Regions from separate parts of the Streptomyces sp. NPDC058872 genome, predicted to be linked through region 2. Evidence: riboswitches for the same ligand, from Rfam matches in the RefSeq annotation. Region 2 holds a riboswitch; the other holds the start of a gene.

Region 1 (15,211 bases), on a different contig from region 2:
CTCCGCGACGCGCACCTTGAACAGCCAGCCACCCTCGAACGGAGCCGTGTTCACCAGCGACGGGTCGTCCACCACGTCCTGGTTGGCCTCCACGACCTCGCCGCTCACGGGGGAGTAGAGGTCGCTCACGGACTTCGTCGACTCCAGCTCGCCGCAGGTCTCGCCCGCGGTGACGGTCTGACCGACCTCGGGGAGCTGGGCGTAGACGACGTCACCGAGCGCGTTGGCCGCGAACTCCGTGATGCCGACGGTCGCGACGCCGCCCTCGGCGTCCGACAGCCACTCGTGCTCCTTGGTGTAGCGCAGCTGCTGGGGGTTGCTCATGACCTGATTCTCCTGGATCTGGGGAGTGCTGATGTACGCGGGTCTCGCGGGCTGAGACCCGGGGTGGGACGACTGCGTCACTTCTGGCGCTTGTAGAACGGCAGTGCCACGACCTCGTAGGGCTCGTGGGCGCCGCGGATGTCCACACCTACACCCTGGGTGCCGGGCTCGGCGTGCGCCGCGTCCACGTAGGCGATCGCGATCGGCTTTCCGAGGGTCGGGGACGGGGCGCCCGAGGTCACCTCGCCGATGACCTCGCCGTCCTTGACGACCGAGAACCCGGCGCGCGGGACCCGGCGGCCCTCGGCGATCAGGCCGACCAGCTTGCGCGGCGGCGCGCTCTCGGCGCGCTCGGCCGCGGCCTCCAGGGCCTTGCGGCCGACGAAGTCGCCCGGCTTCTCGAACTTCACGACCCGGCCCAGACCGGCGTCGAAGGGGGTGAGGGAGGTGGTCAGCTCGTGGCCGTACAGCGGCATGCCCGCCTCCAGGCGGAGCGTGTCGCGGCAGGACAGGCCGCAGGGGATCAGGCCGACGCCCTCGCCCGCCTCGGTCAGCGCCTTCCACACGGCCTCGGCGTGCTCGGGCTTCAGGAACAGCTCGAAGCCGTCCTCGCCGGTGTAACCGGTGCGGGCGATCAGCGCGGGCAGGCCGGCGACGGTGCCGGGCAGGCCGGCGTAGTACTTCAGCCCGTCCAGGTCGGCGTCGGTGAGCGACTTCAGGATGCCGGGGGACTCCGGGCCCTGGACCGCGATCAGGGCGTACGCCTCGCGGTCGTCGCGCACCTCGGCGTCGAAGCCCTCGGAGCGGGCGACGAGGGCGTCCAGGACGATCTGGGCGTTGGAGGCGTTCGCGACGACCATGTACTCGGTCTCGCCGAGGCGGTACACGATCAGGTCGTCGAGGATGCCGCCGTCCTCCTGGCAGATCATCGTGTAGCGGGCGCGGCCGTTGCCCACGGTGGAGATGTTGCCGACGAGGGCGAAGTCCAGCAGGTCGACGGCCTGCGGGCCGGTGACGGTGATCTCGCCCATGTGGGAGAGGTCGAAGAGGCCGGCCTTGGTGCGCACGGCGTTGTGCTCGTCGCGCTCGCTGCCGTAGCGCAGCGGCATGTCCCAGCCGGCGAAGTCGGTCATGGTCGCGCCCAGCGAACGATGCAGGGCATCGAGGGCGGTCAGACGGGGGGCAGTGCTCATGGGGTGGCTCCCGGGTCCCAAGGGCGTGATCGGTGGGGAAAACATGACGGGCGAGGACGTCCTCCCCATCTGTCATGGAACCTGAGAGGTTCACCGAGGGCATCCTCGGCTTGCACCTTGGGTGGGGACGCCAGGGCGTCCCGCTTTTCAGATCTGCCTCATCCACGCGGTATCGGGGCCTGAGAGATTCAAGGGAGGGTCTTGCTCCTTCGGCGCCCGGACGCACTCGGCGGTCCGGAACTCTCCCGCGCGGATTCGAGCGGCCGGTATGCGATTGTGCGGCGACTGTGCGCGCCTGGCGGGCACATCATTGCACGCGGGGTCGGCGGGGCAAATCGCTTGTGCCCCATTACTCTTTCTTTACACTTCCTGGGCAAGGGTCTCCTCAGGTCTCCGGAGACCTGAGGAGGGGGAAGGCCATGACGATCCACCAGACCGGCGCGTACGCCACGGGCACCGGCATACCGTCCCAGCGGGCCCGCGCCCGGAGCCGCGGTCGCGGCCGGCTCCTGCGGGACCTGCGCGCACGCGGCGGTCGGGGCCCCCGCGCCCTCACCTTCGCCCCCGGTGACCTGGTGGTCGTCTCCGGGCTGCCGGGCAGCGGCAAGTCCACCCTGATGAAGCGCGCCGCGGAGGGCCTCGGCATCGACTCCCAGGACGCCCGTGAGCGCTGGGAGGCCCGGATGCCCCGCATCCTCCCGTACGCCGTCTACCGTCCCCTGGTCCGGCTCGCGCACTACGCGGCACTGCACCGCGCCCTGCGCTCCGGCGCCGGGGTGGTCGTCCACGACTGCGGCACCCAGGCCTGGGTGCGCGGCTGGCTCGCCCGCGAGGCGCGACGGCGGGGCCGGGGCCTGCACCTGCTCCTCCTCGACGTCACCCCGGACACCGCCAAGGCCGGCCAGCGGGCCAGGGGGCGGGGCGTCTCCGCGTACGCCTTCGCCCGCCACCGCCGGGCCGTCGGCCGGCTGGTGCGGGCCGCCGAGTCCGGCAACCTGCCGCACGGTTGCGCCTCGGCGACCCTGCTCGACCGGGACGCCGCCGACGCCCTCCGTGCGATCGGCTTCCGCGAGGCGGCCTGACGGGCGACGACCTGACGGAGGGGCGGACCTGACGGAGGGGCGGACCCGACGGAGGGGCGGCGACGAGGCGGGGCACGGGTGGTGTCCCGCACGTCCGGGGACGCCCGTACCCTTCCCTTTTGGCCACGACGGTGCCGGGGCGGCGTTAGGGTGCTGCCCGGCGGCCGGTGCGGCAGGCCGTGCGAGAGGGGAAGGGCGAGACCGTGGACGTGACGTGGCCGGGCAATGAGCTCGAAGAGGTCCTTGCCGCCTCACTCGGCAATCCGGAGGCCGGCAGCCGACTGGTCGAGGTGTTGGGGCGCAGCCAGGTCTGGGTCCCCCTGCCCAACGGCGGCGGCCCGGAGAGCCGCGACCTCGATCTCGCCACGATGGAGATCGACGGTGTGGCCTACGTCCCCGTCTTCAGCTCCGAGCAACAGTTCCTCGCCTGTGTGGGGGACCACATGTCGTTCACCGTGGCCCCGGCCCGGGACTTCGCCCGCGGCCTGCCCCCGCAGCTCGGCATCGCCGTGAACCCCGGCGGCACCGTCGGCGTCCCGCTGCCCCCGCCCGCCGTCGCCGAGCTCTGCCGCACCGGTCGCACTCCGCTCGACGGCCCCGCCAGCGGCGGACGCGTCCGGCTCTTCGAGCCCGATTGGCAGGACGACCCGGTCGACTTCCTCGCCGCCGCCTCCGCCGAGTTCGAGGCCGTCGGCGCCATCGCCACCGCCCGCCGTGCCCTCGCCAGCGTCGAGGGCACCGAACCGGCCCTCTTCATCGGCGTCCAGCTCTCCCACTGGGAGGGCGCCGACCGCACCGCCCCCCTGGACGCCCTGGGCCGGGCGCTCGGGCGGGTCGAGGTCGCCTGGCCGGTCAACCTGATCCTGCTGGACGTGGCACAGGACCCGGTCGGCGACTGGATGGTGGAGCGGGTGCGCCCCTTCTACCAGCGCGCCGGTGTGTGAGCGGGACCCTGTTTAAGCTGAACTGACTCGATTGCTGGACAGACGTACGTGGTGGACGGAAGAGGGGCGGGACCGAGGGTGAGCGCGTCAGGCACCGCTGCGACCGGACAGGTCGAGCACATGCTGCGCCAGGTGGCACCCGGACGCTACGACGCGTACGAGCAGTTGCTGCACGCCCTGGTGGGCGGCGAGCTCTGGATGCTGCTCTGGCAGGGCGCACCCGGTTCGCCCGACGCCCAGTACGGGAACATGGAGGTCGACGGCTACGGCTACGCGCCCTGCGTCACCTCCGCCCAGGAGTTCGCCGTCGCCGGCTGGAACCGGGCCCACGAACGCGTCACCGGTCGCGAGATCGCCCGCGCCCTCTATCCGGACCGCTGGGGCATCTGGCTCAATCCGCATGCCCCGGGCGGCGGCGTGGGCATTCCCTGGGCCGACCTCCGCCGGATCGCCACCGGTCTCGACCGGATGCCCGCCGGGCCGCTGCGCGTCACCGAGCCCGCCCTGGAGGTCCCGCAGTTCTACGCCCTGCTCACGCAGAACGCGCACCGCACCCCGGTCATCCGGTCCTTGCGCCGCGGATGGGTGCAGCCCGCACTCGGTTCCGCGTACCTGGTCATCGGCCTCGACCTGTACGACACCTCCCCGGCGGCCGTCGACACCGTCCGTTCGATGATGCGGCAGTCGATCGGTGCGGTGCCCGAGGGCCTGCCCGTCTCGACGGTCGCGCTCTCCGACGCGTACGACCCGGTCGCGCTGTGGCTGCGGGCCAACGCGCGGCCGTTCTACGACCGCGAGGCGCACGGCGGGCGCGGACCGGCCGCCGCCCCGGGGTACGGATACCCGCCGCCGGCGCCGTCCGGATACTGAGACGCCACCCCCGCCCCCTTGTGGTCGAAGGCCTCCGGAATCCACTCCGGAGGCCTTCGTTCACCCCCATTGGTCAGCTCACGGCACTGGTTGAGCGACATGTCCGATTCCGCGGAAGAGAGCCCCGGTTGGTCCGCTCACGTGGTCACGACGTCCGGATAACGGAAGTCGCAGCACCGCATCACGTTTGAGCAAACATTCCCCGTCAGGTCTGGCGGGTGATCGCGAGCACATTGAAGACTCCCCGGAACACCGGGCGTTCGGCCGCTTTCGGGCCGGTGCCCTGCAGGGTTGTTCCACCGAGCCGCTATCCGCGGCGGGCAAGGGCCGGCTACCGGCGGCCGAGAGGGGTCCTCACCACGATGACGGCACCACTGCACGAGGCGAGTGCGGGCGAGGCGACCGCCACCGTCGACGGCGCGCCCGACGCTCCCGGCACTCCGGGCAACTCCGGTACTCCCGGCAAGACGATCGAAGGACGCTCGCCCCTCAGGATCGCCTGGAACCGGCTCAAGCGCGACAAGTTGGCCCTCGCGGGCGCGTGCGTCGTCGTCTTCCTCATCTTCGTCGCGGTCTTCGCGCCGGTGATCGTCGCCCTGCTGGGCCACCCGCCGGACGAGTTCCACGAGGACCAGATCGACCCGCTGTTCGGCACCCCGGTCGGTTCCTGGGGCGGCATCAACGCCGACTTCCTGTTCGGCGTCGAGCCCGTCAACGGCCGCGACGTCTTCAGCCGGATCGTCTACGGCGCACGGATCTCGCTGCTCGTGGCCTTCCTCGCCGCCCTCTTCGCGGTCTTCCTCGGCACGCTCCTCGGCATCGTCGCCGGCTTCTTCGGCGGTTGGATCGACGCGGTCCTCAGCCGCATCATGGACGTGATGCTGGCCTTCCCGCAGCTGCTCTTCACCATCGCCCTGGTCTCGGTGCTCCCCAACGAGCTGCTCGGCCTGGACGGTTCGGGCGTCCGCATCGCCGCCCTGGTCCTGGTGATCGGCTTCTTCGGCTGGCCCTACATCGGACGCATCGTCCGGGCCCAGACGCTCAGCCTGCGCAACCGCGAGTACGTCGAGGCCGCCCAGAGCCTGGGGGCCGGCCGCTTCTACATCCTGGTGCGCGAGCTGCTGCCCAACCTGGTCGCGCCGATCACGGTCTACTCGACCCTGATGATCCCCACCAACATCCTCACCGAAGCGGCGCTCAGCTTCCTCGGTGCGGGTGTCAAGCCGCCCACCGCCTCGTGGGGACAGATGCTCTCGAAGGCCGTGAACACCTACGAGTCGGACCCGCTGTTCATGGTGATCCCCGGCCTCGCCATCTTCATCACCGTCCTGGCGTTCAACCTCTTCGGCGACGGCGTGCGCGACGCGTTCGACCCGAAGGGCTCCCGCTGACGTTCGCCGACGACACGCAAGACCCGCCCCTGCCGCTGGCGACAGGAGGCTCATCCCCAAAACGGCGGATTCACTCCAAGGCCCGCCACTAACCCGGAGGTTGCTGGACCCATGCTCAAGAGCTCTCAGCGCAGAATTGCCGCGGGTGCGCTGCTCGCCGCGGCCACCATGGTCGTCACGACCGCCTGTGGCGGTGGCAAGGGCGGCGACGACACGGGCAAGGGCGGCGACCTCGCCTTCAACGGCGGGGTGAACAAGGTCCTCAACGCCTCGGACAAGAAGGGCGGCGAGCTGAAGTTCATCGGCTCGCAGGAGGCCGACTCGTGGGACCCGCAGCGCGGTTACTACGGCTTCATGTGGGACTTCTCCCGCTACTACGCCCGCCAGCTGGTCACCTTCAAGGCCGAGCCGGGCGCCGCCTCCACCGAGCTGGTCTCGGACCTCGCCACCGACACCGGCACGGTCTCGGAGGACGGCCTCACCTACACCTTCACCCTGAAGGACGGAGTGGCCTGGGAGGACGGCAAGCCGATCACCTCCAAGGACGTCAAGTACGGCATCGAGCGCATCTGGGCCCAGGACGTCATCTCCGGCGGCCCGATCTACCTCCAGCAGGTCCTCGACCCCAAGGGCGAGTACTCCGGCCCGTACAAGGACACCAGCGCCGACAAGCTGGGCCTGAAGGCGATCGAGACCCCGGACGACAAGACCATCGTCTTCAAGCTGCCGGTCGCCAACGGCGACTTCCTGCAGATGCTGGCCATGCCCTCCGCCTCCCCGGTCCGCGCCGACAAGGACACCGGTGCCAAGTACGGCCTGAAGCCCTTCTCCTCCGGCCCGTACAAGTGGCAGGAGTACACCCCCAACAAGTCCATCCTCCTCGTCCGCAACGACAAGTGGGACGCCAAGACGGACACCGTCCGCAAGGCCCTGCCGGACAAGGTCAGCGTCACGTTCACCACGAACGCCGACGACATGGACAACCGCCTGATCGAGGGCGAGTACGACCTCGACATCAACGCCACCGGCGTCGGCAGCGCGGCCCGCCAGAAGGTGCTCCAGCAGTACAAGGGCAACGTCGACAACCCGCAGACCGGCTTCATCCGCTACGCGGTCTTCCCGCAGACGGTCACGCCCAACATCGAGTGCCGCAAGGCCATGATCTACGCGGCCGACACCAAGTCCCTGCAGACCGCCCGCGGCGGCCCGCAGGCCGGTGGCGACATCGCCTCCAACATGCTGCCGCCGGCGATCAAGGGCGCGGACCCGAAGGACGACCCGTACGGCAAGCTCAGCGGCGCCCCGGACCTGGCCAAGGCCAAGGACGCGCTGAAGAAGTGCGGCAAGCCGGACGGCTTCAAGACCACGATCGCGGTCCGCAACAACAAGCCGGTCGAGATCGCCACCGCCGAGTCGATGCAGCAGGCCCTGAAGGCCGTCGGCATCGACGCCCAGATCGACCAGTTCGACGGCGCCCAGACCTCCGGCATCATCGGTTCGCCGAAGACGGTCAAGGAGAAGGGCTACGGCATCATCATCATGGGCTGGGGCGCCGACTTCCCGACCGGCCAGGGCTTCCTGCAGCCGCTCGTCGACGGCCGCTTCATCCTCCAGTCCGGCAACAACAACTTCTCCGAGCTGAACGACCCGGCCATCAACGGCCTGTTCGACCAGGCCCTCAAGGAGACCGACCCGAACAAGGCCGGCGAGCTCTACAAGCAGATCAACACGAAGGTCTCGGAGGCCGCGGTCTACCTGCCCTTCACCCACGAGAAGAACATCATCTGGCGCGGTTCGCGACTGACCAACGTCTACACGGCCGACGCCTACAACGGCCGCTACGACTACGCGTCGCTCGGCGTCGTCAAGTAATCCGACCCGCTTCACCGGCGCACCACCCGCCGCCAGGTCCGAAGGGCAGGTGATGGCCGTGCGCGGGGGCCGGGACGTCCGAGAGGACGCTCCGGCCCCCGCCCGGCCGACCGCATGCTTGCATACATAATCCGACGGTTGATCGCCGTCGCGGTGATGCTGCTCGTCGTCACGTTCGTGACGCTCAGCATCTTCTTCCTCATTCCCAAGCTGACCGGCAGCGACCCTGCCGCGATGTTCGTCGGCAAGCAGGCGGATCCTGCCTCCATCGAGGGCGTCCGGCAGAAGCTGGGCCTGGACGAGCCGATCCTGGTGCAGTTCTGGCACTTCGTCTCCGGCATCTTCGTCGGCCGTGACTACACGGGCGGCGGCGAAACCATCCACTGTGCGGCCCCGTGCTTCGGCTACTCCTTCAAGACCGAGCAGGACGTCTGGGCGATGCTGGTCGACCGGATCCCGGTCACCCTCTCCATGGTCCTCGGCGCGGCCGTCGTCTGGCTGGTGATCGGCGTCTCCACCGGCGTCGTCTCCGCGCTCAAGCGGGGCACGCTCGTCGACCGGGCCGCGATGGTCACCGCCCTGGCCGGCGTCTCGCTCCCCATCTACTTCACGGCCATGCTGTCGATGTTCCTCTTCCGCACCCAGCTCGGCTGGCTCGACGCCAAGTACGTGCCGATCTCCGAGTCCGCGGGCGAGTGGTTCATGGGCCTCCTGCTCCCCTGGGTGACCCTGGCCTTCCTGTACGCGGCGATGTACGCCCGGCTCACCCGCGCCACCATGCTGGAGGTGCTCGGCGAGGACTACATCCGCACGGCCCGCGCCAAGGGCCTCACCGAGCCGGTGGTGCTCGGCAAGCACGCCATGCGCTCCACCATGACCCCCATCCTGACCATCTTCGGCATGGACCTGGGCGCCCTCGTCGGCGGCGCGGTCCTGACCGAGACCGCGTTCAACCTCTCCGGGCTCGGCAACGCCGCCTTCAAGGCGGTCAGCGACCGCGACCTCCCGGTGATCCTCGCGGTCACGCTCATCACGGCCGCCTGCGTGGTCATCGCCAACCTCCTGGTGGACCTGCTGTACGCGGTGATCGACCCCCGAGTGAGGCTCGCATGACGGACAAGCTGTCGAAGACCGGCGCGGCGCTCGACGAGACCTCCCCGGCCGAGAGCCGCGCGGTGGAACGGGCCGTGTCGCAGGACGCCCCGTCCGACGCCTTCCTGGACGTGCGCGACCTGAAGATCCACTTCCCGACCGACGACGGTCTGGTGAAGTCGGTGGACGGCATCAGCTTCCAGCTGGAGAAGGGCAAGACCCTCGGCATCGTGGGCGAGTCCGGCTCCGGCAAGTCGGTCACCTCGCTCGGCGTCATGGGCCTCCACACGGTCGGCCAGTACGGCCGGCAGAAGGCCCGGATCTCCGGCGAGATCTGGCTCAACGGACGCGAGCTGCTCTCCGCCGACGCGGACACCGTGCGCCGGATGCGCGGCCGCGAGATGGCGATGATCTTCCAGGACCCGCTGTCCGCGATGCACCCCTACTACACGGTGGGGCACCAGATCGTGGAGGCCTACCGGGTCCACCACGACGTCGACAAGAAGACCGCCCGCAAGCGGGCCGTCGAACTGCTCGACCGGGTGGGCATCCCGGAGCCGGCCAAGCGGTTCGACAACTACCCGCACGAGTTCTCCGGCGGCATGCGCCAGCGCGCGATGATCGCCATGGCACTGGTCAACAACCCCGAGCTGCTCATCGCCGACGAACCGACCACCGCGCTCGACGTGACGGTCCAGGCCCAGATCCTCGATCTGATCCGGGACCTGCAGAAGGAGTTCGGCTCCGCGGTCATCATCATCACCCACGACCTCGGCGTGGTCGCCGAGATCGCCGACGACATCCTGGTGATGTACGGCGGCCGGTGCGTGGAGCGGGGCTCCGCCGAGGACGTCTTCTACGAGCCGCAGCACCCCTACACCTGGGGCCTGCTCGGCTCCATGCCCCGCATCGACCGGGAGCAGACCGAGCGCCTGATCCCCGTCAAGGGCAACCCGCCCAGCCTCATCAACGTCCCCAGCGGCTGTGCCTTCAACCCGCGCTGCCCCTACGCGGACGTGCCGAAGGGCGGCATCACCCGGACCGTGCGCCCCGAACTGCTGGAGATCGGCAGCGGCCACTACTCGGCCTGCCACATGTCGCAGGAGGAGCGCACCCGCATCTGGACCGAAGAGATTGCGCCGAAGCTGTGAGCGACAACAAGAGCACCGAGCCCCTGCTCAAGGTCAGCGGCCTGCAGAAGCACTTCCCCATCCGGAAGGGCCTGCTCCAGCGTCAGTCCGGCGCGGTCAAGGCGGTCGACGGGCTCGACTTCGAGGTCTACCCCGGTGAGACCCTCGGCGTCGTCGGCGAGTCCGGCTGCGGCAAGTCCACGATGGGACGGCTGATCACCCGTCTCCTCGAACCGACCGGCGGCAGCATCGAGTTCCAGGGCACGGACATCTCCCACCTCGGGGTGGCGCAGATGCGTCCGCTGCGCCGGGACGTCCAGATGATCTTCCAGGACCCGTACGGCTCGCTGAACCCGCGCCACACGGTCGGCTCGATCGTCTCGGCCCCCTTCCGGCTCCAGGGCGTCGAGCCCGAGGGCGGCGTGAAGAAGGAGGTCCAGCGCCTCCTCGGCCTGGTGGGACTGAACCCGGAGCACTACAACCGCTACCCGCACGAGTTCTCCGGCGGCCAGCGCCAGCGCATCGGCATCGCCCGCGCGCTCGCCCTCAAGCCGAAGCTCGTCGTCGCGGACGAGCCGGTCTCCGCCCTCGACGTCTCCATCCAGGCGCAGGTCGTCAACCTCCTGGACGACCTCCAGGACGAGCTGGGCCTCACCTATGTGTTCATCGCCCACGACCTGTCGGTCGTCCGGCACGTCTCGGACCGCATCGCGGTGATGTACCTGGGCAAGATCGTGGAGCTGGCGGACCGCAAGTCCCTGTACGAGGCGCCCCTGCACCCGTACACCCGGGCCCTGATGTCCGCGGTGCCGATCCCGGACCCGCGCCGCCGGGGAGCGAAGAGCGAGCGCATCCTGCTCAAGGGCGACGTGCCGTCCCCGATCGCCCCGCCGCCGGGCTGCCGCTTCCACACCCGTTGCTGGAAGGCGACGGACCTGTGCCGGACCCAGGAGCCCGCGCTCCTGGAGCTCCGTCCGGGGCAGCGCGTGGCCTGCCACCACCCGGAGGACCAGGAGGGCGTGACGATTCCGGAGGCCCGCCGACCGGTGGACATCGCCCTCACGAAGAAGCCGGGGGAGTCGGCGTCCGCCGAGGAGCCGGCGCAGGCGGCTTCGGAGACCGGGCCCACCGGTGCCGAGCCCGCCGGGGCCGATGCCGAGCCCGCCGGGGCCGATGCCGAGGGCGACGCGCCGAAGGCCTGACGAGACCGCCCGCGGGGCCCCGACGCCGGAAGGCGATCGGGGCCCCGCTGCTTCCCCGCACGGGGGAGGAAGGAGTGCCCGCCCTCCTCCCGGCGCCCGCCTCCCCGGCCCCGCCCCGCCCCTCCCGCGGCGGGCCCCTCCCCGCCGGTGCCCCTCCCGCGGGCCGGCACCGGTGGGACCGCGGGAGGGCCCACCGGGAAGCAACGGGACAATGGGGCGGTGCTCCACGAACTGTTCACCCCCTCGGTACAACACGCCCTCGACCTCGTCGGCATCTTCGTCTTCGCCATCTCGGGCGCCCTCCTCGCCGTCCGCAAGAACTTCGACGTCTTCGGCATCGCCGTCCTCGCGGAGGTCACCGCCCTCGGCGGCGGCCTCTTCCGCGACCTGATCATCGGCGCCGTGCCCCCCGCCGCCTTCACGGACCTCGGCTACTTCCTGATGCCGCTGATCGCGGCGGTCCTGGTCTTCTTCCTCCACCCGGAGGTCGAGCGCACCCAGACCGCCGTCAACGTCTTCGACGCCGCGGGGCTGGGACTCTTCTGCGTGACCGGCACGACGAAGGCGTACGAGTACGGCCTCGGCCTCACGTCCTCCGCCGCGCTCGGCCTGGCGACGGCCGTCGGCGGCGGTGTCCTGCGGGACGTGCTGGCGAACGAGGTCCCGTCGCTGCTGCGCTGGGACCGCGACCTGTACGCCGTGCCGGCGATCGTGGGCGCGACGATGGTCGTGCTCTGCATCCGCTTCGACGTGCTCAACGCCTTCACCAGCGGCACCGCCGTGCTCACCGCCTTCGCGCTCCGCCTCCTCGCGATGCGCTACCACTGGCGCGCCCCGCGCGCCTGGAACCGTCGCTCCGCCGCCCGCGAGGAGGACGTCGAAAAAGCTACCGCTCAGTAGTTTCCTGCTGTACCGTCGGCGGCATGAGCACGAGCACCGAGACGAGCCCCGCCGCGGCCCTCGCCGCATCGAGCGAGTTCGACCGCGACACCGCCGTCACCCTCCGGGAACCGGGCGTCTACGACGCCGACCTCTCCGCCGGCTGGACGATCATCCAAGCCGTCAACGGCGGCTACCTCCTCGCCCTGCTCGGCCGCGCCCTCGGCGACCACCTCCCGCACCCCGACCCGTTCACGATCTCGGCGCACTACCTCACGCCCTCCGTGCCCGGACCCGCGGTGATCAGGACCCAGACCGTCCGCACCGGTCGCACCCTCTCCACCGGGCAGGCCTCGCTCTTCCAGTACGCCGAGGACGGCACCGAGGTCGAGCGCATCCGCGTCCTCGCCTCGTACGGCGACCTCGACGCCCTCACCGAAGACGTCCGCACCTCCGCGACGCCCCCGGAGATGGCCCCGATCGAGAACTGCTTCAGCGCCGCCGACAACCCCGCCCCGAGGATCCCCGGCTCCTCCGCCATCGCCGACCGGCTCGACCTCCGTCTCGATCCGGCCTGCGTCGGCTGGGCGGTCGGAGCCCCCTCCGGCAAGGGCGAGATGCGGGCCTGGTTCGGCCTGGCCGACGGCCGCGAGCCCGACGCCCTCTCGCTCCTGCTCGCGGTCGACGCCCTGCCGCCGACCTCCTTCGAGCTGGGCCTCAAGGGCTGGACCCCGACCGTCGAGCTGACCACGCACGTCCGCTGCCGCCCGGCCCCCGGACCGCTGCGGGTCTCGATCACCACCCGGAACCTCGCCGGCGGTTTCCTGGAGGAGGACGCCGACGTCTGGGACAGCGCCGGTCGTCTGGTCGCCCAGTCCCGTCAACTGGCCCGCGCCCCGCGCGACTGAACCCCCGCACGACCGCCGCCCGGCCCCGCCGGGGCCGCCACCGGCCCTGCTCCCGGGCGGCCCGGGCGGGGCGATCGCTCCCCGGGCGGCCGGGGAGCGAGGATCGGCCACCGGCAAGAACGGGCCGGGCGCCGGGCCGCCGTCCCCGGGCTCGTAGAATCGACCCACCATGGCTTACCTCGACCACGCCGCGACCACGCCCATGCTGCCCGAGGCGATCGAGGCGATGACCGCCCAGCTCGCCGTCACGGGCAACGCCTCCTCCCTGCACGCCGCCGGACGGCGGGCCCGGCGGACCGTCGAGGAGGGGCGCGAGACCCTCGCCGCCGCACTCGGCGCACGCCCGAGCGAGGTCGTCCTCACTTCCGGCGGCACGGAGGCGGACAACCTCGCCGTGAAGGGCCTGTACTGGTCCCGGCGCGACGCCGACCCCCGCCGCACCCGCGTCCTGGCGAGCCCGGTCGAGCACCACGCCGTCCTCGACGCCGTCGACTGGCTCGCCGCCCACGAGGGCGCCACCGTCGAGTACCTCCCGGTCGACCACCACGGCCGGGTGCACCCCGAGGCCCTGCGCGAGGCGATCGCCCGCGATCCCGAGTCCGTCGCCCTGGCCACCGTCATGTGGGCCAACAACGAGATCGGCACCGTCATGCCGGTCCGTCAGCTCGCCGACGCCGCAGCAGAGTTCGGCGTCCCCCTGCACGCCGACGCCGTCCAGGCCGTGGGGCAGGTTCCGGTCGACTTCGGCGCCTCCGGACTCGCCGCCATGACGGTTTCCGGACACAAGATCGGCGGCCCCTACGGCATCGGCGCCCTCCTCCTGGGCCGTGAGCACACCCCCGTGCCCGTGCTGCACGGCGGCGGTCAGGAACGCCACGTCCGCTCCGGCACCCTCGACGTCCCCGCCGTCGCGGCCTTCGCCGTCGCCGCCCGGCTCGCCACCGAGGGCCAGGAGGACTTCGCCCGGGAGGTCGGCGCCCTGCGCGACGCGCTCGTCAGCGCCGTCCGCACGGTCGTCCCCGACGCGCTCCTCGGCGGGGATCCGGTGGACCGGCTCCCCGCCAATGCGCACTTCACCTTCCCCGGCTGCGAGGGCGACTCCCTGCTCCTGCTGCTCGACGCGGCCGGCATCGCCTGCTCCACCGGCTCCGCCTGCACCGCCGGCATCGCCCAGCCCAGTCACGTCCTGCTCGCCACCGGCACCGACCCGGACCTGGCCCGGGGCACCCTGCGCTTCTCCCTCGGCCACACCTCCACCCAGGAGGACGTGGCCGCGGTCGCCGGGGCCATCGGCCCCGCCGTCGAGCGCGCCCGCACCGCCGGGCTCAGCTGAGCAGCGCGCGCTCCTTCCGCACGAGCACCAGATAGCGGTCCCAGTTCCAGTGCGGGCCGGGATCGGTGTGGTCGGTGCCCGCGACCTCCACGTGCCCGATGATGTGCTCCCGGTCCACGGGTATCCCGTACCGGGCGCAGATGTCGGCCGTCAGCCGCGCCGACCCCGCGTACATCGCCGCCGTGAAGTCCTGCGGCCGGTCGACGTAGCCCTCGTGCTCGATGCCGATGCTCCGCTCGTTCATGTCGCGGTTGCCGGCGTGGAAGGCGACGTCGAGCTCCCGGATCATCTGCGCCACGTGCCCGTCCTTGCGGACCACGTAGTGCGCGGCGGCCCCGTGCCCCGGATTCTTGAAGACCTTCAGCGCGGTCCCGTAGCTCCCCTGGACGACGTGGATCACCACCCGGTCGATCGGGTAGTCGTCCGGCCGGTCGGCCCGCCGCCAGTTGGCCCGCGCCGCCGACGTCCACTCGGCCCCCTTGTGGTCCAGCTCCCCCTCGACCCTCTTCCTCTGCACCCCCGGCAGCCGCCACCAGAAGCGCCCCAGCTCGTCCCCGGCCAGCGCCACCGCGCCCACCGCGGCGGCCGCGCCGCCCCACAGCACGGCCCGCCGCCCCACACCCCTGTTCGACTTGCTGCCCATGTCGTGGAGAACGCTCACCGCCACGACCGCGGTTCCCGGCGCCCCGTACCCTGGTAGGGCTATGACTCAGACTCCGCCCCCGCGCCCCCTCCGCGTCCTCGCCGCCATGTCGGGCGGAGTGGACTCCGCTGTCGCCGCCGCCCGCGCCGCCGAAGCCGGTCACGACGTCACCGGCGTGCACCTCGCCCTCTCCGCGAACCCGCAGTCCTTCCGCACCGGAGCGCGCGGCTGCTGCACGATCGAGGACTCGCGCGACGCACGTCGGGCGGCCGACGTCATCGGGATCCCCTTCTACGTGTGGGACCTCGCCGAGCGCTTCCGCGAGGACGTCGTCGACGACTTCGTCGC
Region 2 (15,211 bases):
GCCCACTGGGGCACCCTGCACCACGTCCAGACCCGCCTCGGAGTCCGCGGCCGCGGCATCGGTGCGGGCCTGGTGCGGCGCGCCCGGGAGATCGCCCGCGACGAGATGGGCTTGGAGCAGTTGAGGCTGGCGGCACGCGGTGGCAGCGGACTCGAAGCGTTCTACGGCCGGCTCGGCTGGCGCGAGGCCGGTCGCTGGCCCAGGGCCCTGCGGCTGTCCGCCGAGGACCACCGCGACGAGGTCCTCATGGTGCTGACGCCCCTGTGACCCGGCCGGGAGCGCCGCCGGGGGCTTCCTCCCCGCCCTGACGGCCGGGACGAAGCGGTCCAGTTCTCGGCGATTGGCCTTGGTCCGCCTTTTTCCGTGCCCGGTACGGTCACGGCATGCGCATCCGAATCGTTGACGCCTTCACCGACCAGCCCTTCTCCGGCAACCCGGCCGGCGTCCTGCTCCTCGACTCCTTCCCGGACGACGCCTGGCTCCAGAAGGTCGCCGCCGAGGTCAACCTCTCCGAGACGGCCTTCGCCCACCCGCTGCCCGGCGGCGGTGGGGCCGACTGGGCCCTGCGCTGGTTCACGCCCACCACCGAGGTCGACATGTGCGGCCACGCCACCCTGGCCACCGCCCACGTCCTGCACTCCACCGGAACCGCGAGCGGCAGCGTCCGCTTCACGGCCCGCTGTGGCGTGCTGATCACCACGGCCGAGGCCGACGGCACGATCACCATGGACTTCCCCACCTCTTCGCTCGCTCCGGTGCCCGTCCCCGAGGGCTTGGAGAAGGCGCTCGGCGCCGAAGTCCTCGCCGTCCACGACACGGCCGCCCACATCGGCGACCTGCTCGTCGAGCTGCGTGACGAGGCGGCCGTCCGCTCGCTCGCTCCTGACCTCGCCGCCCTCAAGGGCCTCTCCTCGCGCGGGGTCATCGCCACCGCCGCCGCCGAACGTCCGGACAGCGGGTACGACTTCGTATCGCGCGGTTTCTTCCCCGCCGTAGGCATCGACGAGGACCCGGTGACGGGCAGCGCCCACACCGCCCTCGCCCCGTACTGGTCGGCCAGGTTCGGCCGGGAGGACCTCACCGGCTTCCAGGGCGGAGCCCGCACGGGCCGCGTCCGCACCCGTCTGCGCGGTGAGCGCACCCTGCTGAACGGCCATGCCGTCACCGTCATCGAGGGCGAGCTGAACGCCTGACCGGGAGGGCCCTCGGGGACGGGGCGCACGGCTCGGCCGCAGCCCCGTCCCCGTCACGCGGTCGGCAGCCAATCCACCTTCCCGGCCAGCAGGCCGTATCCCACGAAGGCCACGATGTCGAGCAGCGCGTGCGCCACGACCAGCGGCCCGACCCGTCCCCACCTGCGGTACAGCAGCACGAAGACCACGCCCATGACCACGTTGCCGAGGAAGCCGCCGATCCCCTGGTAGAGGTGGTACGAGCCGCGCAACACCGAGCTCGCCACCAGCGCGGCCATCGGCGACCACCCCAACTGGCCCAGCCTGCGCAGCAGGTAGCCGACGACGATGACCTCCTCCAGGACGGCGTTCTGCACCGCCGAGAGGATGAGCACCGGGTACTTCCACCACACGTCGGGCAGGGACTCCGGCACCACCGTCAGGTTGAACCCGGACGCCCGTGCCGCCAGGTAGAAGGCGAGGCCCGCGCTCCCGATGCCCGCCGCGACCAGTGCACCCCGTCCGAGGTCGAACCACGGCCGGGTCCGGTCGAAGCCGATGGCCCGCAGCCCTGCGCCCTCCCGCAGCAGCAGATGGGCGACGAGCACCACCGGGACGAGCGCCGTGGCGATGCCGAAGAGTTGCCAGGACAGGTCGAGCCAGGGTCGCCCCGGCGCGTACGAGCCGTTCAGCGTCGCCGCCTGCTCCTTCAGCGAGCCCGGTTTGGTCAGCGAGCCGATGAAGCTGATGAGCGAGGACACCGCGCTCGCTCCCAACGAGAGCGCGAGCACGATGAGCATCTCGGAGCGCAGCACACCGCGCGGCAGGCCGTCGGGGGGCGGGGCGGCATCCCTCAGTTCCTTCTCCGACACCACACCTGTCTCCACTTCCCCGTCGCGGGCACACGCCGTTCCGGTGGCCCCACGTCCGGGACCACCTTGACATGATCACCCATCGCCGGGCGGGGATGCCCGGGGCGGGGCCCGATCCGGAACGGGGTCAGTCGATCCCCACCGGCCAGGTGTGCACCGGCTCGCCCGTGAGCATCAGCTCCCGGTAGCGCCGGGTCATCGCCGCGAGCGCCGCCTCGCGGTCGAGGCCCGCGTCCAGGGCGCGGTGGAAGGTGTCGGCCTGCCAGGAGGCCCCGTTCACCCGCCGCAGACAACGTTGCTCGATGACGCCGAGGTAGAAGTCCCGGTCCGCCGGCTCCACGTGCCAGGAGTCGAGGCCCGCCGCCGCCAGCGGCAGCAGCTCGTCGAGGACGAGCCGGACGGCCGGCAGGCTCGCGACGCCGCCCGCGCGTCCCGCACGGGGCCAGCGCAGCTCCGCCTCGATGCCGTGGCGGCAGGCGGCGTCGAAGTTGGCCTCGGCATCCTGGAAGGCCATCCGCTTCCAGACGGGCCGGGAGTCCTCGGCGAGCGAGCGGACGAGGCCGTAGTAGAAGGCGGCGTTGGCGATCACGTCGGTGACGGTGGGGCCGGCAGGCAGCACCCGGTTCTCGACGCGCAGGTGCGGGACCCCGTCGACCCAGCCGTACACCGGCCTGTTCCAGCGGTAGACGGTGCCGTTGTGCAGGACCAGTTCCTGGAGGCGCGGCACCCCTCCCCGGTCGAGCACGAGCAGCGGGTCCTCCTCGTCGCAGAGGGGCAGCAGCGCCGGGAAGTAGCGGACGTTCTCCTCGAAGAGGTCGTACACCGAGTCCACCCAGCGCTCCCCGAACCAGGTCCGCGGTCGTACGCCCTGCGATTGCAGCTCGGGCGGACGGGTGTCGGTGGCCTGCTGGAAGAGCGGCGGCCTGGACTCGCGCCACAGCTCGCGGCCGAAGACGAAGGGGGCGTTGGCGCCGAGCGCTATCTGGACGCCCGACACGGCCTGCGCCGCGTTCCACACGGCGGCGAACCGGGTGGGGGTCACCTGGAGGTGCAACTGCACCGAGGTGCAGGCCGCCTCGGGCACGATCGACTCCGTCGTGCACAGCAGTCGTTCGACGCCGTGGATGTCGAGGGTGAAGTCCTCGCCGCGGGCGGCGAGGATCTGGTCGTTGAGCAGCGTGTAGCGGTCGTTGGCCGACAGGTTCGCGGGAACCAGGTCGGACTGTGCGAGCGTGGGCAGAATGCCGATCATGACGACCCCGGCATCGAGTTCCGCGGCTTTGCGGTCGGCGTATCCGATGCCGGTTCCGATCTCCTCCGCCAGCCGGTCGAAAACCCGCCCGCCGAGCTGGTGGGGCGCGATGTTGACTTCCAGGTTGAACATTCCGAGTTCCGTCTGGAAATCAGCGCTGGCGATCTTTTCGAGAACCGGCCCGTTCAACATGCGGGGCAGCCCGTCGGCACCGGCGAGATTGAGTTCGATCTCCACGCCCATGAGATTGCGCGGCCGATCGAACCGCTTCTCCGCCAGCAGACGCGCGAGTCCCGCGAGGCACTGCTGGAGTTTCCTCCGGTACTGCTGCCGATCCGACGGACCGAACCCGTCGGCCACGACCTTCTCCCCCATCGAAGCGTCCCTCCCCGAGTGGGCAGCCGCCACGACGGCCGCGCGTCTCGGACGATGATGCCCACCCGACTGATCCACAACGCCTGCGGGACCGGCCTGTCGGAGGATAGGCTGGATGAAGCGCTCGACTGGCACATTCCCAGGGCAGGGAACGTCCGACATATTCTCTTGGCACATTCCCCTGAGGCGGCGAAGCAAAATCCGGCCGTCCCCCGCGAGGAAAAATCCGCAGGTCGGAGTGACGCCACCTTCTGGATTCCCTTGCAACTCCCTTTCTTTTCGACCGGATGACACCTTGCCAGGAGTATCCGCGGCACCTAGCGGAAACACTCTGTGAACACTTGTCGTATAAACTCCGCGGACGAGGCAGAGTGTTGGCGCCCGGCCATGGCCCCATGGCCCCTCTCTGGCCCCGCCGTCGACAGCGCCGTCGTACCTGCCCACGCTTCACCGTGTCTCCTGAGTGAGAGGCGTCCCACCATGCTTCGACCTTCCCCGGCCCCCGCGCCGGCCCTGCGTAGCGTCCTCGCGGCCCTCGGTTCGCCGACCGCCGTCCGCGAGCCGCGGACTCCCGCCCTGCGCGCCGCACAGGGACCGCTGAGCCCCCAACACCCCCTGCCCGTGCACGTCCTCGGCGTCACCGGGACACCGGGGCTCGCCCCCCGGGCCCAACTCACCGGCTGGCGCTTCCTCATCAGCGACGGGGACCGGGCCATCGCCGCCGCGGACACCATGCTCACCCCGGACGGCTGGTCGTTCTCGCACTTCTTCGAAGGACCGTACGTCCCCTCCATGGAGCGGGCCCTGCTCCAGGCCCAGTCGCTGCCCGTCGCCTACCGGCCGCGCCTGCTCTCCGTTCCGGAGCTCTACATGCTGACGCTGTGGTTGCAGCCCGGCCCGGAGGCGGAGGCGACGGAGGACGCCCCGGCGGCAACCGATCTGATGGTGCCCCTGGCACCCGCACCACCGGGCATCGTGGCCCACCAGTCCTACCGGTTCGCCGAGCTCCTGCTCGTCCTGAGCACGCGCCTCGCGCCGCCGCCGCTCCTGGGCTCGGGGGCGCCCGCCTGAGCCCGGCGCCCCGCGCCGCCGCCCCGTGACCCGGCCGGGCCACGGGGCGCACTGACGTCCGGGCGCGCCGCCCGAACACCCTGTCCGAACATTCCTCCCGGACGGACTAGCCCGCTGGGACCACCCCGAACCATCCGAAGGGACCCTGTAGTTGGCCTGAACCGCCCCTGCGGGTGATGCGTCTTCTCCGCAGAGGACGAGCTGACGTGAAATACCTGCGGAAGCGCGTCCGTGGGGCAACACTGTGACCGGAAGCAACCTACCGACGGGGGCGGCCATGAGCGCGCAGAGCCGCAGGACATCCACCACGACGCAGCGAAAGAACCCACCCATGTGCCAGCACCAGCCTGCCTGTCCCACCGCCGACTCAGCTGACCGCGAGGCGGCCCGACTGACGGCGCACCACCCGGAACAGGGCTGGAGCCTGCTGTGCAACGGCGTCCTCCTGTTCGAGGACACCGGCGAGCTGCTGCCGGACGGACAGATCATCGCCCCGCACCGGCCGCTGACGGCGGGGCAGGTGACGACGGCCGCCTGAAAGCGCCCGGAGGGGACGGGCGGGAAGCGAACGCCGAGGGCCGGCCCGGAGAAAAACCTCCGGGCCGGCCCTCGCATCGTGATCAGTTGTCGTACTCGTCCAGCGGCGGGCAGGAGCAGACCAGGTTCCGGTCGCCGAAGGCACCGTCGATGCGGCGCACCGGCGGCCAGTACTTGTCCGCGACCGAGACGCCGGCGGGGAAGACCGCCTCCTCGCGCGTGTACGGGTGGTTCCACTCGCCGCCCAGTGCAGCCGCGGTGTGCGGGGCGTTGTGCAGCGGGTTGTCCTCGCCGGGCCACTCGCCGGAGGCGACCTTCTCGATCTCGCTCCGGATCGCGATCATCGTGTCGCAGAAACGATCGAGCTCGGCCAGGTCCTCGGACTCCGTCGGCTCGATCATCAGGGTGCCGGCCACCGGGAAGGACATCGTCGGCGCATGGAAGCCGTAGTCGATGAGGCGCTTGGCGATGTCGTCGACGGTGACGCCGGTCGCCTTGGAGAGCGGACGCAGGTCCACGATGCACTCGTGGGCGACCAGACCGGCCGGACCGGTGTAGAGCACCGGGTAGTGCGGCTCCAGGCGCTTGGCGATGTAGTTCGCCGCGAGCACGGCGACCTGGGTGGCGCGCTTGAGGCCTTCGCCGCCCATCAGCCGCACGTACGACCAGGAGATCGGAAGGATGCCGGCGGAGCCCCACGGGGCGGCCGAGATCGGGCCGACACCGGTCTCCGGGCCCGCGGTGGGCTGGAGCGGGTGGTTCGGCAGGTACGGCGCGAGGTGGGCGCGCACGCCGACCGGGCCGACACCGGGGCCACCGCCGCCGTGCGGGATGCAGAAGGTCTTGTGCAGGTTCAGGTGGGAGACGTCTCCGCCGAACTTGCCCGGCTTGGCCAGACCGACCAGTGCGTTGAGGTTGGCGCCGTCGACGTACACCTGACCGCCGGCCTCGTGGACCTCGGCGCAGATGTCGGCGACGTGCTCCTCGAACACTCCGTGCGTGGACGGGTAGGTGATCATCAGCACGGACAGCTCGTCGCGGTACTGGGCGATCTTGGCGCGGAGGTCCTCGACGTCGACCTCACCGTCGTCGGCGGTCTTGACGACGACGACCTTCATGCCGGCCATCACGGCGGAGGCGGCGTTGGTGCCGTGCGCGGAGGACGGGATGAGGCAGACGGTGCGCTGCTCGTCCCCGTTGGCACGGTGGTAGGCACGGACGGCCAGCAGACCGGCGAGCTCGCCCTGGGAACCGGCGTTGGGCTGGATCGACACCTTGTCGTATCCGGTGACCTCGGCGAGGCGCTCCTCCAGCTCGGTGATGAGCGTGAGGTAGCCCTGCGCCTGCTCGACCGGTGCGAAGGGGTGGATCTGACCGAACTCGGGCCAGGTGACCGGCTCCATCTCGGTCGTCGCGTTCAGCTTCATGGTGCAGGAGCCGAGCGGGATCATGCCGCGGTCGAGCGCGTAGTCGCGGTCCGCGAGCTTGCGCAGGTAGCGCAGCATCGAGGTCTCGGAGCGGTGCGCGTGGAAGACCGGGTGGGTCAGGTACGCGTCGGAGCGCAGCAGACCGGCGGGAACGGAGTCCTCGACGACGGCGTCCAGGGCCTCGACGTCGGCGGTCACGCCGAAGGCGCCCCAGACGGCCGCGATCTGCTCGCGTCCGGTGGTCTCGTCGCAGGAGACGTACACCAGGTCGGCATCGGCGCGGTGGAGGTTCACCCCGGCCTCGCGGGCGGCGGCGACGACCTCGTCGGCCTTGCCGGGCACGCGGACCGCAAGGGTGTCGAAGAAGGAGCCGTGCACGACCTCGACGCCACCGGCGGTGAGGCCCGCGGCGAGGATCGCGGCGTACCGGTGGGTGCGCTGCGCGATCTGCTTCAGGCCGTCGGGACCGTGGTAGACCGCGTACATGCCGGCCATGACGGCGAGCAGCACCTGGGCCGTGCAGATGTTGCTGGTGGCCTTCTCGCGGCGGATGTGCTGCTCGCGGGTCTGCAGGGCCAGCCGGTAGGCGCGATTGCCGTCGGCGTCGACGGAGACGCCCACCAGACGGCCGGGCAGGGAGCGGGCGTGCTTGTCCTGGACGGCCATGTAGCCGGCGTGCGGGCCGCCGAAGCCCATCGGCACGCCGAACCGCTGGGTCGTGCCGACGGCGATGTCGGCACCCAGCTCGCCGGGCGGGGTGAGCAGCGTCAGAGCCAGCAGGTCGGCGGCGACCGTGACGATCGCACCGAGCTCGTGGGCGGCGTCGACGAGCGGCTTGATGTCGCGGACGGCACCGGAGGCGCCCGGGTACTGGAGCAGCACGCCGAAGACGCCGCGCTCGGCGACCTCGGCGGGAATGCCCCCGCTCAGGTCGGCGACGACGACCTCGACGCCGGTCGGCTCGGCACGGGTCTCGATGACGGCGATGGTCTGCGGCAGGGCGTCGGCATCGACGAGGAAGACCCCGTTCTTGACCTTCCCGACGCGCCGGGAGAGCGCCATGGCCTCGGCTGCGGCGGTGCCCTCGTCGAGGAGGGAGGCACCGGAGGTCGGCAGACCGGTCAGGTCGGCGACCACGGTCTGGAAGTTGAGCAGCGCCTCGAGGCGGCCCTGTGAGATCTCGGGCTGGTAGGGCGTGTAGGCGGTGTACCAGGCCGGGTTCTCCATCACGTTCCGGAGGATGACCGGCGGGGTGAAGGTCCCGTAGTAACCGAGGCCGATCATCGGGGCGAGGACCTGGTTGCGGTCGGCGAGCGAGCGGAGCTCGGCGAGGACCTCGGCCTCGGTGCGCGCGCCCGGCAGGCCCAGCGCCTCGGCGTTCTTGATCACGTCCGGCACCGCGGCGGCCGTGAGCTCGTCGAGCGAGCCGTAACCGACCTGGGCGAGCATCTTGGCCTGGGCTTCGGCGTCGGGCCCGATGTGCCGCTGCTCGAACGGGATGCCCTGTTCGAGCTCGGAGAGCGGAATGCGGTTGGCGGTCATGTACGGAGGCCTCCTGGTCGTCACGACCTGCGAGGGGCACCACGGCGCGGGTACCCGGACGGCCTCCCCCTCTGTCATCTCAACCTGAGAGCTTCACCGGCACGCCTCGCGGCACGCCGGCTTTCACCGTCGGTGAGAGCGGAATGCCGTCGGACATCCGCCCTGCTTTCCAGAGTGACCTCGTCCGCGCGGTACAGGGGCCTGAGAGATTCCGGGGAGGATTTGCTCCTTCGGCGCCCACCGGAAGGTTTTTCCGGGGGACTCTCCCGCACGGGGTCGGCAGCCACAACCAGCCTACCAGCGAGGTTGCGACTCCCATCGCTCAAGTGGCCGACATCCCAGATGTGCCTTTTCGTAGGTGTAGGGCAGTTGCGACCAGTTGGAGGGACCGTGCAGACCGATATCGATCCGCGCAGCCTGATAGGCCGCAAGGCGTTCGACCGCAGTGGGCACAAGATCGGAACCGTGGACGAGGTGTACCTGGACGACGCGACCGGGATTCCGGAGTGGGCCGCGGTCCGCACGGGCCTGTTCGGCCGGGACGCCTTCGTCCCCCTGGAACCGAGCGACCTTCTCGACGACGGCCTCCACGTCCCGTACGAGCGGGCCCTCATCAAGGACGCCCCGGACTTCGGGGTGGGCCGCCACCTCTCCCCCCAGCAGGAACTCCAGCTCTACCGCCACTACGGCCTCGCCCTGCCGCCCCCGCCCACGGACGCCCCGGACAAGGACTTCGGCCGCCTGGCGGGCCAGGACGGCTCCTGAGACCGCGTCCCGCGGCGGCATCCGCGGGGTTGCTGCCGCCGCGGGGCGCACAACCGACCGCCGTCGGGTCCGCCCTCCCCCGCATCACGGCACCGCGCCCCCCGGCACCAGCGGCACGGGCTCCGCGGGCACCAGCTCAGGGTCGTCCACGGAGAACGTCCGCACCCTGCCCGGCGCGGACCACGGCTCCTCGAACCGCACCGTGACCCTGCCGAGCCCGCTCCCCTGGACCCAGCCGGCCCCGTACACCGCGTGCCGCACGTCGTGTCCGGGCGACCAGTGCCTCTCCACGGTCCCCGCGGCCCCGGGCCCGGCCGCTTCCTCGACGGTCGCACCGGGGCCTCCCGCGGTCCCCGGTTCCTCCGCACCGGGACCTTCCCCGACGCCCTCCCCTCCACCGGGCTCCGCGCCGGCACCCGCCTCGGCCTCCGCCTGGGCGAACAGGTCCTCCTGCGTGTAGTCGGCGAGCCCGCTCACCCCCACCCCCAGCAAGCGCACACCCCCCGTCGTGTCCACGGCTTCGAGCAGCCGTCCGGCGGCCTCCCGCACCACGCCGGGGTCATCCGTCGGCCCCCGCAGCGTCTCGGACCGGGTGAGCGTCGAGAAGTCGTAGCGCCGCACCTTCAGGACGATGGTCCGTCCCGAGTGCCCCGAGGACCGAAGCCGCCCCACGCAGCGCTCCGCAAGCCGCTCGACCTCGGTCCGGATCCGCACCCGGTCGTGGAGGTCCACGTCGAAGGTGTCCTCGACGGACACCGACTTGGCGTCCCGCTCGGCCACCACGGGCCGTTCGTCGTGCCCCTGGGCCATCCGGTACAGCGAGGCGCCGTGCGCCCTCCCCAGCAGCCGCACGAGCTCGTCCTCACCCGCTTCCGCGAGGTCGGAGACGGTGGCCATCCCGGCACGCCGAAGGTGCTCCCCGGTGGCCGGACCGACCCCGGGCAGGATGCGTGCCGACCGCGGCCCGAGGAGCTCCTTCTCGGTCCCGGGCTCGATGACGACGAGCCCGTCCGGCTTGGCCTCCTCCGAAGCGATCTTCGCGATCATCTTGGACCCGGCCAGCCCCACGGACCCGGTGAGCCCGGTCGCCGCGAGGATGTCGTCCCTCAGCCGCTCCCCCGCGGCCCGTGCGCCCGCGCTGTCGTCGGCGACGCCGCCGGCTTCGAGGTCCACGAAGGCCTCGTCGAGGCTCAGCGGCTCCACGAGCGGGGAGAGCTCGCGGAGCAGCTCCATGACCCGGTCGCTGATCGACCGGTAGAAGGCGAAGCGCGGCACGAGGTACGCCGCGTTCGGCGCCAGCCGCCGCGCCTGCCCCATGGGCATGGCCGAGTGGACTCCGAAGCGACGCGCCTCGTAGGAGGCGGTAGCGACCACCCCCCGTGGTCCGAGACCACCGACCACCACGGGCTTTCCGCGCAGGCTGGGCTTCGCCGCCTGCTCGGCAGCGGCGAAGAAGGCATCCATGTCGAGGTGCAGGATCGTGGGCGCGGATCTCACGGTCCCGATGCTGCCTCACACCACTGACAACGGCGGGGCCGATCGCTCCGCACCGGAGCGGCCGTCGGATGACCGGGACCCTTCCCTGGACGTCCCACCGGGGTCAGACGGCTCTGTCACGCCGCCGTCGTGCCAGCTCATCGCCCGGATTGTGCCTGATCAGCGTCTCGCCGGTGTCGATCCGCTCCCCGTGCAACTGCGAGAGCGCCGCCTCGACATCACGCCAGACCACGCCGACGGCGATGCCGAAGACTCCCTGTCCCCCCTGGAGCAGGTCGACCACCTCGTCGGGCGACGAGCACTCGTACACCGTGGCCCCGTCGCTCATCAGCGTCATCCGCTCCAGATCCTGGAAGCCCCGGGCGCGCAAGTGCTGCACGGCGGCCCGAATGTTCTGGAGGGCCACCCCGGTATCGAGGAAACGCTTGACGATCTTCAACACGACGACGTCGCGGAAGCTGTACAACCGTTGCGTCCCCGACCCGTAGGCGGGCCGCACGCTCGGTTCCACGAGGCCGGTGCGCGCCCAGTAGTCCAGCTGTCGGTAGGTGATCCCGGCTGCGGCGCAGGCCGTGGGGCCGCGGTAGCCGATCGCTTCTCCGGCCGGCCCCGTACCGCCGTCCGTGCCCGTTCCGAAGTCGCCCACACTGCCGTGAAGCGGATATGGACCGCTCCCTCCGGACGCGTGCCCGAGGGAGCTCCCTGCCCTACCGTCCGCGCTGCTCATCACGCCGACCCTCCGTCCTTGACCTGCCCACACGAAGGTAGGCAGTCACTCGGGGTGCGTCAACGATCGCCACACTCGGCACGCCGAGTGATAATCACCCTGAGAGTGGTTTCGCGTGCCCCTCTCCGGGAAAGGCTAGTCGAATGGTCTGACAGCACCCCACGAACGGCCTCGGGCCACGCCGCCCCGTTTCACTGGTTGCTGCTCCCGAAGTCCTCTGGCGAGATCTGGTCGAGGAACTCGCGGAACTTCTCCACCTCGTCCTCCTGCTCGTCCGGGATCGCGATGCCCGCATCGTCCAACACGCCGTCGCTGCCGAAGATCGGCGTCCCGGTGCGGAGGGCCAGCGCTATCGCGTCCGACGGCCGCGCACTCACCTCGACGCCGCTGGCGAAGACCAGCTCGGCGTAGAAGACGCCGTCACGCAGATCCGTGATGCGGACTTCGGTGAGCTCCTGCCCCACGGCCTCCAGCACGTCCTTGAAGAGGTCGTGCGTCAACGGTCGCGGAGGGGCCATCCCCTGCTGGGCGAAGGCAATCGCGGTCGCCTCCCCCGGTCCGATCCAAATGGGGAGGTAGCGATCGCCTCCCACTTCGCGCAGGAGCACGATCGGCTGGTTGGAGGGCATTTCCACGCGGACACCCACAACGTCGAGCTCGTTCACACAGCAACCCTAGGACGTGCCCGACCGGTTTGGATAGTCGGGCCCCCTCACGGTCGCATTCCGATTCACTGCAACCGAACGCCCAGGGCGGTCTGGACGAGAGCCGCGTGCAGTCGCACCGACTGGGCGGCGAGCTCCTTGGCGGTGGCCTCCGCATGCGCCCTGGTCTGCGGGTTGCGGTGGCGCCGCAGGGGCGCGACGACCTGCTCGATCAGTCCCGCCTCCCGGTCGGCAGCCGCCTTGACGGCCCTCAGGTGGCGGGGTTCCAGACCGAACCTCCCCAAGCCCGCAACCAGCCTGGCGACGATCACCGCCTCGGCGTCATAACCGCCGCCCTCCGCCTCGGCGATCAGGCCGTACGACTCCCACTCGGCGAGTTCCGTCTCGGTCACCTCGGCGGCGGCGATCAGCTCGGCACGCCCGATGCGACTGACGGTCGACGGCTCCACCACCGCATCCTGCTCCCAGGACCCCTCGAGGGGGTCCCGCCGACGCCCGGGTGCGGGAAGGCTGACCTGCTCCCCCCTCGCAAGGGCGTCGAGGTGCTCGCGGATGACCTTCAACGGAAGGTAGTGGTCCCGCTGCATCCGCAGGATCTGGGCCAGTCGCTCCACGTCCTGCGGACTGAACTTGCGGTATCCGGAAGCCGTCCTACGGGGCTCGACCAAGCCCTCGGCCTCAAGGAACCTGATCTTGGAGATCGTCACTTCGGGAAATTCGTCGCGCAACTGGTTCAGCACCGTGCCGATGCTGACCAGCCGGTCGCCCGCAGTGGCGGTGCCGGACTCGGCACCGCCCGTCGGTGTTCGCAGCATGAACCTTCCCTGAAGGGGATTCCCCGAGGCGTCACACGCCTCGCTGGCTCGAGTAGAAGACCAACCGGTACTTCCCGATCTGCACCTCGTCGCCGTTCGACAGGACGACCGAGTCGATCGGCTCGCGGTTGACGTACGTGCCGTTGAGGCTGCCGACGTCGGAGACGGTGAAGCTGCCGTCCTGGGCCCGCCGGAACTCGACGTGCCGCCGGGAGACCGTGAAGTCGTCCAGGAAGATGTCGCTCTGCGGATGACGGCCGGCCGTCGTCAGTTCGCTGTCGAGCAGGAAACGGCTGCCCGAATTCGGGCCCCGGCGCACCACGAGGAGCGCGGAACCGGGCGGAAGCGCCTCCACTGCCGCCAACGCCTCGGGCGAGAGCGAGGGCAACTGCGTCTGGCCCGTGATCTCCGCTTCATAGGCCTCCAGGCCCGAGATGGAGATCGTCGACGTCGTCTCCGACGCACGCTCAGCGGCAGCCCCGCCCCGCAGCGGCGTACCGCAGTGGGAGCAGAAGCGGCTGTCGGCCGTGTTGCGGTGACCGCACCTCGTACACACCGGCATGGACGCGTCCTCCTGCCGCGGTTGCCCCGCGGAGGTCTGTGTCGCGTACGGGTCGGGGGTAAACCCTCCACCCGTACTTGAGGTTGATGGTTCCCCGAAACCTATGCGCGCGGCCCCGGTGGGGTCAACAGAAGACGCGCCCTGCGCGCCCGAAATGTCACCGCCCGGACCCTCGATCTCGTCACGGAAGAGCGGGCGTTCGCCACCCTGCTCCTCGCTCTGGGCGTGGCGCGACGCGGCGTGCCTGGCGTTGCCGCCGTCCTCGCGTGCGCTCTTGCCGAACAACTTCCCAAACAACTTCACGGGCGATTCCCCTTGACCGAAACAGACCCGCCCGTGGGGCAGGACGAACCGAGATCCTTCACACCTGCCGACCCGGACACCTTCACAACGTCCGTATCCTCCGGACAGTTTCCACCACGCACCACCCTTGTGGTGCGCCGACCCCCCGCAACGACTTGCGCTTGTCGCGGGCCCCGCCTCATATCCTTCTCACTGCGATGACGACTGAGCGTAGTCAGGCCGCTTCGCGGGTCGCAAGGCGTCGACGACGATCTTCGACGCTTGCTCCACCGTGGCCGTGGCCTGCTCCTTCTCCAGGGTCTGCACGACGCCACCGGGGATGTTGAGCGCGGGCTCAAGATCCTCGGGCTTGCCGATGACCTTGAAGACGTACGGAGCGGTCACGTTCGTTCCATCGATCTGCATGTCTTCACCGCTGCCGGTGAAATAGCTGTCCGCGACGACGCGGACACCGTTCACCTGGATCGCCTCTGCCCCTGCCGCACGCAGCTCCTGGATGGCATCGAGCAGCATGTCGGACTCGACGGCCCCGGTGGGGTCACCGATGGTCAGGGTGATGCCCGGGCCTTCGGCCATGACGGTACCGGCCAGGATGCCGAGCTGCCGTTCCCTCTCCTGGGTCTGCTTGCGGGCCTCTTCGGCCTGGTCCGAACTGGACTCCAGCTCGGAGCGCTGCTTCTCCAGACGCGCCTTCTCGTCCTCGAGGCGCTGTGTGCGGTCGTCGAGTTCGTCGAGGATCCTCACCAGGTCCTCTCTCCGGGCCCCGCGCAGCGCACTGTTGTCGCTCGTCGAGGAGACCTGGATGGCCAGGCCGAGACCGAGGACGAACAGCAGGAGTGCCACGACGAGTTGGGCCCGGGTGATGCGCGGCGGCCACAGGGCGGCGGCCAACCGCCGCCGTCCGCTCGGCTCGACCGGTTCAGAAGCGTGGGCAGGGGCCGGCTCAGCAAGCGGCTCGGACGCCACGACCGGTTCGGGTGCCCGGACGGCCTCGGGTGCCGGCTCGGGCTCCTGGACGTCCGGCTTCTTCCTCTCCGGCTCTGCGGCCGCGGGCTCTGCGGCCGCGGGCAGCGCCGCACCGGACGCCTCGCCCCCGGGCTTCTCCGGGTTCCCCTCGGGCTTCTCCGGGTTCCCCTCGGGCTTCTCCGGGTCTTCGGGCCGCTCGCGGTCCTGTGGGTTCTCGCTCATCGGCCTCACGCCCGGAAGACGTGACGTCGGATGGCAGCCGCATTGGAGAAGATGCGGATGCCGAGGACGACGACCACGCCGGTCGACAGTTGTGCGCCCACGCCCAGCTTGTCGCCGAGGAAGACGATCAGTGCGGCCACGACCACGTTGGAGAGGAAGGAGACCACGAAGACCTTGTCGACGAAGATCCCGTCGAGCATGGCCCGGAGGCCGCCGAAGACCGCGTCGAGGGCTGCGACCACGGCGATCGGAAGATAAGGCTCGACCACCGCCGGAACCTCGGGACGGACCAACAGTCCGACCACCACTCCGACGATGAGGCCCAGTACGGCGATCACGATGTGCCCTTCCCTGTGTCTGCCGCGGCCCGGCCGGAGGGCGTCGCCACCCCGGCCCCCCTCGGCTCTGCGGTACGTACGGTCAGGCTAGGTGCAGCCGGAA

Evidence for each region. Region 2 has a riboswitch for glycine ahead of gcvP (aminomethyl-transferring glycine dehydrogenase). Riboswitches for the same ligand answer to the same signal wherever they lie in the genome.
Region 1: it holds a riboswitch for glycine, as region 2 does, so the genes downstream of both, gcvT (glycine cleavage system aminomethyltransferase GcvT) here and gcvP (aminomethyl-transferring glycine dehydrogenase) in region 2, are expected to answer to the same signal.

The regions. Positions count from the first base shown of each region.
Region 1 is NZ_JBHYMK010000003.1:128,133-143,343, forward strand. It holds gene gcvH (glycine cleavage system protein GcvH) at 1-324, opposite strand, end outside; gene gcvT (glycine cleavage system aminomethyltransferase GcvT) at 402-1,517, opposite strand; glycine riboswitch at 1,675-1,775, opposite strand; gene ACFW22_RS02750 (AAA family ATPase) at 1,937-2,599, shown strand; gene ACFW22_RS02755 (enhanced serine sensitivity protein SseB) at 2,803-3,543, shown strand; gene ACFW22_RS02760 (enhanced serine sensitivity protein SseB C-terminal domain-containing protein) at 3,622-4,413, shown strand; gene ACFW22_RS02765 (ABC transporter permease) at 4,776-5,804, shown strand; gene ACFW22_RS02770 (ABC transporter substrate-binding protein) at 5,916-7,676, shown strand; gene ACFW22_RS02775 (ABC transporter permease) at 7,791-8,789, shown strand; gene ACFW22_RS02780 (ABC transporter ATP-binding protein) at 8,786-9,919, shown strand; gene ACFW22_RS02785 (ABC transporter ATP-binding protein) at 9,916-11,100, shown strand; gene ACFW22_RS02790 (trimeric intracellular cation channel family protein) at 11,320-12,000, shown strand; gene ACFW22_RS02795 (thioesterase family protein) at 12,024-12,887, shown strand; gene ACFW22_RS02800 (cysteine desulfurase family protein) at 13,057-14,220, shown strand; gene ACFW22_RS02805 (N-acetylmuramoyl-L-alanine amidase) at 14,213-14,863, opposite strand; gene mnmA (tRNA 2-thiouridine(34) synthase MnmA) at 14,925-15,211, shown strand, end outside.
Region 2 is NZ_JBHYMK010000020.1:4,409-19,619, reverse strand. It holds gene ACFW22_RS15290 (GNAT family N-acetyltransferase) at 1-267, shown strand, start outside; gene ACFW22_RS15285 (PhzF family phenazine biosynthesis protein) at 384-1,193, shown strand; gene ACFW22_RS15280 (CPBP family intramembrane glutamic endopeptidase) at 1,247-1,972, opposite strand; gene ACFW22_RS15275 (glutamate--cysteine ligase) at 2,172-3,671, opposite strand; gene ACFW22_RS15270 (hypothetical protein) at 4,152-4,742, shown strand; gene ACFW22_RS15265 (DUF5999 family protein) at 5,074-5,280, shown strand; gene gcvP (aminomethyl-transferring glycine dehydrogenase) at 5,363-8,248, opposite strand; glycine riboswitch at 8,428-8,527, opposite strand; gene ACFW22_RS15255 (PRC-barrel domain-containing protein) at 8,639-9,013, shown strand; gene ACFW22_RS15250 (DNA polymerase IV) at 9,098-10,510, opposite strand; gene ACFW22_RS15245 (MerR family transcriptional regulator) at 10,614-11,237, opposite strand; gene ACFW22_RS15240 (bifunctional nuclease family protein) at 11,429-11,902, opposite strand; gene ACFW22_RS15235 (MerR family transcriptional regulator) at 11,968-12,717, opposite strand; gene ACFW22_RS15230 (FHA domain-containing protein) at 12,749-13,690, opposite strand; gene ACFW22_RS15225 (DUF881 domain-containing protein) at 13,772-14,770, opposite strand; gene ACFW22_RS15220 (small basic family protein) at 14,776-15,108, opposite strand; gene ACFW22_RS15215 (DUF881 domain-containing protein) at 15,105-15,211, opposite strand, start outside.